2 regions of the Vibrio sp. JZG120 genome follow, and region 2 is predicted to be linked to the other one. Evidence: predicted binding sites of a transcription regulator. Region 2 holds the regulator's gene; the other holds the start of a gene.
What was found. Region 2 encodes PurR, which represses purine synthesis genes. Its sites were predicted from a motif close to TNANGNAAACGTTTNCNTNA; they were not measured.
Positions count from the first base shown of each region.

Region 1 (3,190 bases), on a different contig from region 2:
TTGAAACGGATCTTAATCCTAACCTGCCGCCAGCTAAAGGAAGCGCCATTGCGATTAAACGGGCGATCAGTAATTTAGTTGTCAATGCACTGCGTTACGGCAATGGCTGGGTCAAAATCAGTACTGGTGTGACGGCAGATAAGCAGCTAGTGTGGATATCGGTAGAAGACAACGGACCGGGTATCGAGCATTCTCAAATCGCAAAATTATTTGAACCCTTTACGCGTGGTGATACAGCTCGCGGCAGTGAAGGTACAGGGCTTGGGCTGGCGATAGTGAAGCGTATAATCAGCCAGCACTCAGGCTCTGTGGTGATGCGTAATCGCAGTGAAGGCGGTTTAATCGCTCAAATCAGCTTTCCTACCAAGTAAGTCGGTGACTGTACCATTTAAAACAAAAAGCCCAACCTAAACAGGTTGGGCTTTGCTTTTCTCTACAATCTTATTAAGACTCTTTTACTTCTTGAGGAAGTTCATCTTCGTCTTCCAGTTTCTCTGGCAGAAGTAGGTTTAAAATGATCGCTGTGATACCACCTGCAGCAACGCCAGTGGAGAAAATACTCTTAATAAATTCTGGCATGAATTGCAGAATCTCTGGTTTTTGCGCGATACCAAGCCCCATTGAGAAGGATAAGGCCATGATCAGAATTGCGCGGCGATCGAGCTCAACACGAGAGATAATACGCACACCAGCGGCTGCAATCGTACCAAACATGACAATCGTTGCGCCGCCAAGTACTGGCTCAGGAATCAGCTGAACAAAGCTAGCGACACCAGGAAACAAGCCAAGAATCACTAACATGCCAGAAATAAAGTAACCCACGTAACGGCTCGCAACCCCTGTTAGCATAATGATGCCGTTATTCTGGCTAAAGGTGGAGTTCGGGAAACTGTTAAACACGGCTGCGATTGCAGAGTTTAAGCCGTCTGCTAGTACACCCCCCTTAATGCGTTTCATGTACACAGGGCCTTTTACTGGCTCGCCAGACACTTCGGATGTGGCGGTAATATCGCCGATGGCTTCTAGTGCGGTAATAAAGAAAATCAGTACCAGCGGAATGAACAGAGACCAGTCAAACGATAAGCCATATTGCATTGGTACCGGTAGTGCTACGATCTCGGTTGTGCCTAGCTGAGAAGTATCTACCATCCCCATAAAATACGCCATGATATAGCCTACCAGCATCGCAATCACAATCGAAGCCACACGGATGTATGGGTTTTTAGAGCGGTTTAAAATCACAATTAATCCAAGTACCGTCCCAGCCAGAGCAAGTTTGTCTAAGCTGCCGAAGGTTCCCTCATTTAATGCCGCGTAGCCACCGCCCATTGATACTAAGCCGACTTGAATCAGTGTGAGACCGATAAGAGTGACGACAATGCCTGAAACGAGCGGAGTGATAATGCGACGAGCATGCTCTAATACGCGAGATAGGAAAATCTCTGCAAATGATGCGACTAAAATCGTACCAAAAATGGCTGCCATCATGGTGCTGATGTCTGCACCACCAGCTTTTAGCGATAGGCCTGCACCAATAATAGGGCCTAAAAAGTTAAAGCTGGTGCCTTGAACAGAGAGTAAACCAGAGCCAATTGGGCCAAAGGTGCGAATTTGAATAAACGAAGACACGCCTGACGCAAATAAAGACATGCTGATGATGGTATTCGTTTGGTCTGCTGGTACACCCAAAGACTGACAGATGATCAGTGACGGAGTGATAACCGCGACGAACATCGCCAATAAGTGCTGAAGTGCGGCAAAAATGGTTTGAGGCAAAGGTGGTCGATCATTGAGTTGATAGACCAGTTCCGAAGATCGGTTTGAAGTTGTCATTGTTTGTCTCGCTAGTCGCAATATATTCCCAGATCTCGCTGAATGGGAGAGCTGGGTGGAGTTGACGTCGTTACCTGTGATTGCTGTTAATCAGAGTCAACTCAGGTTGGTGGAGTGTGATGCAACACACTTAAAAATTTGTGCGCGATTATAGAGAGATTTACCTAAAAAGCAAACGTTTGCTTTGTTTTGGGCGTATTAAAAAACGAGCCATTTGGCTCGCTTTTAATCACTATGCTTTGGAGTAAATATCCCGCTCACCCAACCAGCGATCAATAATTGCTGTTGCGTTAGTCGGGTAATTGTCATGAATATGACGCGCAATGCGCTGAACTTCGGGAATCAGGCGTTGATCTCGAACTAAGTCTGCGATTTTGAAATCAGCAAGACCAGTCTGTTTTGTACCCAAGAGTTCGCCTGGGCCACGAATTTCTAGGTCTTTCTGTGCGATGACGAAGCCATCGTTACTTTCACGTAGTACTCCCAGACGTTTTTGCGCGGTTTTCGACAGTGGGGAGTGGTACAGCAGCACACAATGGCTAGCAACGGAGCCTCGGCCCACGCGACCTCTTAACTGGTGTAATTGTGCTAAACCAAGACGTTCGGGGTTTTCGATGATCATCAAGCTAGAGTTTGGCACATCCACGCCAACTTCAATCACCGTCGTTGCGACCAGCAAATGTAGTTTATTGTCTTTGAAATCTTGCATCACCGCTTGTTTCTCTGCCGGCTTCATTCGGCCGTGTACTAGACCAATTTTTACGTCCGGTAGCTTACGTTGAAGCTCTTCAGCGGTATCTGCCGCGGCTTGCGCTTCTAATACTTCCGACTCATCAATCAGAGTACACACCCAATATGCCTGCTTACCTTCGTTTAAACAGGCATTTCGGACACGCTCGACGATGTCGTCACGTTTTGTGTCAGGAATGGCGACGGTTTGAATCGGCGTTCGACCTGGTGGCAGTTCGTCAATCACGGAAGTTTCCAGATCTGCGTAAGCGGTCATCGCTAACGTGCGAGGAATGGGCGTTGCCGTCATGATCAACTGATGTGGGTAGGCGCCTTGTTTAGCGCCTTTTTCACGTAACTCTAATCGCTGATGGACACCAAAGCGGTGCTGTTCATCAATGATGACCAAAGCAAGGTGATGAAATTCAACGTGCTCTTGGAATAGCGCGTGAGTACCCACTACCATTTGCGCTTCACCACTGGCAATGCGAGCCAGCTCGGCTTCCTTTGCTTTACCTTTGAGTTTGCCCGCTAACCAACCGACTTGAATGCCCATTGTTTCAAACCAGTTGGCGAAGTTGATCGCGTGTTGCTCAGCCAATAGTTCGGTTGGTGCCATGAGTGCCAC
Region 1 is NZ_JBSRRK010000005.1:128,201-131,390, forward strand. It holds gene envZ (two-component system sensor histidine kinase EnvZ) at 1-371, shown strand, start outside; gene ACWPOD_RS12080 (uracil-xanthine permease family protein) at 445-1,833, opposite strand; gene recG (ATP-dependent DNA helicase RecG) at 2,066-3,190, opposite strand, start outside.
Region 1: a site for PurR is predicted at 2,001-2,020, ahead of ACWPOD_RS12080 (uracil-xanthine permease family protein). Genes of this name have one in related genera too.

Region 2 (3,190 bases):
CGACCAGGATTAGGCCTAATATCAGTTTCTTATTCATATTTATGATTCCAATTTGGGATATATGTAATAAGACAGAATGAAAGTCGAAAAAATTTCACAAAAAAACCGCAGATTAGACTGCGGTTTTACAAGATAGTTTTTAAGGCCGACTTTTATTGGAGGCCATTCATCAACTCATCTCGGCGAGCTTGAGGTACAACGCTCCAATGAGTACCGTTAATAGCACCTTCTAGTGCCCATAACAGCTCAATGTTGACGGTTGCAGAGTGCGTATCTCTTATCGCTTTATAAGCGTTAAGTGCACCTTCCTCTTCCAGTTTTTCTACTGACTCAATGCCTGCTTTTTTCAGCATGCGTTCAGTTGCCAGTCGTAAGTTAGGCAAATCTTTTAAGCGATTAGGCTTTGTAGTTGCTTGCTGTTCTTTTTCAAGCTTTGCCTTTTTCAACGATTGGTTAGCTACTTCGATTAAGCGTTCGCTAGACTCCCATAAATCGTTGGAAATTGCGTAGTACTTAGTAACGACTGGGAAGCCACGTTTTTTATAAACGTAAGGCTTTAGCCCTTGTTTCTCGAAGTCAGATGAAGTTTGTTGGTCTGCTCTTATATGAAGCTGATTATTTACAACTAGTGCAAACATTGTTTCATCAGCGAATAGTCCGAAGCCACCAAACATTGAGCGCGACTTGATATTACCAAGTGCCTCAAATAGCTTCATAGAGTCTTTGAGTATCGGTTTATCCATGTTTTGTTATCTCGGTGTAATTAATATTACGCCACCAAAAGTCAGGTCCGAGAGAGTAGCAAACATGCGCAAAAGCAATGTCATTACAGGGTAAAGTCATCGCTTGCACACTTGCCATCGGTAACCCCGCTACCTTCCATATAGTACTATGGTTCAGGCCGGAGGCTTTGCGTCCCACCCTTTCGAATGGTTTGCCCTGTGCGTGACAGAATGAGCATACTTCGTATATTGAATTAACATCACGTTTTACCCGTAAAAGTGTGATTCTGGTTCAATAAAAAGTGTCGACAAGCGCATATTTGTGCATATTTGAGAATAAGGCGGGATGATCTCGAGGTTGTGAGGGAGTGTGATTTACCTACATATAAAACAGAGACTTAGAGATTTTTTGTCTAACAAACCTAAGTCAGGGGAAAGTTATTTAGAGACAAAAAATAAGCGCCCTTTTAGAGCGCTTATTTGACATCGTTATATCTGGCGAATTTTAGTTCATTTTCTTCACGGTGTTTCGAATTACAAGCTCAGGTTGCATTTCGAAAATTCGCTTTTCGTGTTCTTTATCTTTGATTCGCTCAAGTAGGATCTCGAACGCATTTTTACCCACACGACGTTTAGGTTGGTGGATAGTGGTTAACGGTGGAGAGAAGTATTCCGCAAGCTCGATGTTGTCGTAGCCGATCACTGAAATATCATCAGGAACTTTGATACCGTTTTGTTGTAGGCGGCTCATTAGGCCCAGAGCCATTGTGTCGTTAAAACAGAATACCGCTGTCGGACGTTTGTCCATTGCTGTAATTTTATCTGCGACTAATACGGCCGTATCACATTCAAAGTTACCTTCAAGGATCCAATCTTCATTTACAGCTAGGTTTGCTTCGCTCATCGCGCGACGGAAACCTGCAATGCGCTCTTGGCAAGCAAGTTTTTCAAAATGACCGCTTAGACAAGCAATATCAGTATGGCCATTGTCGATCAGATGTTTGGTTGCGATGTAGCCACCTTCTTCTGAGTTATCCATGATCTTGTCCGCTTGTGAGCTTTCTGGACCCCAATCCATGACCACTTTAGGAATGTCGGCATGACGGTCAAGCATCTCTTTAAGCTCTTCGGTTAAGTCAGAACACATCACTAGGATGCCATCAACACGTTTTTCAGCCAGCATACGGATGTAATCGCGTTGTTTTTCGTAAATCCCACCCGTATTACACAGAATCAGAGTGTAGCCTTGGCGGTAACAGTAGCTCTCAACCCCGTCAATCACTTCTGAGAAGAATAGGTTGGTTGACTGCGTTACTAACATGCCAATAGTACGAGTTGAGTTGCACTTTAGGCTGCGTGCAACCGCACTTGGCGCGTAATTCAACTCGTCCACGGCTTTCATTACTTTTTCTTGCGTTGCTTCTGCAACGAAACGCGTTTTATTGATAACGTGCGAAACTGTCGTAGTGGAAACGCCGGCTAAGCGAGCAACGTCTTTTATAGTGGCCATAAATGGTGTCCTGTATCGAGCTACTGAAATATGTCGTGTTGGATGTACCTGATGCTCTAATGGTTTTACACCCAGCAATCTAAGGTTGGCGCTAAGTGTTTCGGCAGCGGTTGGTCCAAGTACGACAAAAGGGTACGTAGCAGCATCGGTCGATGAATTTTATCTTTTTTCTATCTGATGAGAAATTGCCATCAACCTGTTAAAAAACACAAAAACCGCTATATTTCAGCGGTTTACATATAAATCATATTTAATCGTTTGCGCTCACATTTTAGCCCTATGTGGACTGACTAGCAATGTTTTCAGCAAGAGATTTGTGTATTTGAAGTCACATTTTGACTGCTAAATAACCAAGCGTCTTTGAGCTAAGTTAAGGCAAACGAATAATATACCCAACTTACTTACATTCAGTTATTTCAGGTATACAGGAAGCCCGATAGGCGGGCTCCTTAAAAAATAGGCGGCAATTATTCCCCAATAAGGTAAGCGCTGTCTAGTTTACAAAATGCAACTAATAGTTTCGCGACGCTCGAGTAGAACCCAAATTCGTCGAATTGTTTACATTTGTCTGCAAACTGAGGTAACCAAGACATCAACTGTTGCTGGATAAAGTCGTTTTGTTTAACGAAGGCTTCTTCCATGTGTTTTTCTTGCTCAAGTTCGTTTGAGCGGATAATCATGTTGCCGAGAAAGTCGAGTTCAACGGCTAAGTGGTCCGCAGGCTCTTTTAGATTTTCATCTACTTGAACGCCAAATTCTGCCATCAACTTTTCCATTTCCTCGGCTGGCTTGTCATTCAGCAAACCTGATTCACCGATGTACATCGATGCGTAAGGAAGAGCGCCATATTTTTCTGTCTTCAAAAACAGTTCACAAAAGTCAGCAGCAAGCTCCAATTGAGCGTCTTCACGATCTTGCAATCGGTTTAGCGCATCAACGAGGCTATCAACGGCTGGTT
Region 2 is NZ_JBSRRK010000004.1:585,572-588,761, reverse strand. It holds gene ACWPOD_RS11085 (TVP38/TMEM64 family protein) at 1-37, opposite strand, end outside; gene ACWPOD_RS11080 (TfoX/Sxy family DNA transformation protein) at 153-743, opposite strand; cyclic di-GMP riboswitch class I at 860-949, opposite strand; gene purR (HTH-type transcriptional repressor PurR) at 1,228-2,232, opposite strand; gene torD (molecular chaperone TorD) at 2,700-3,190, opposite strand, start outside.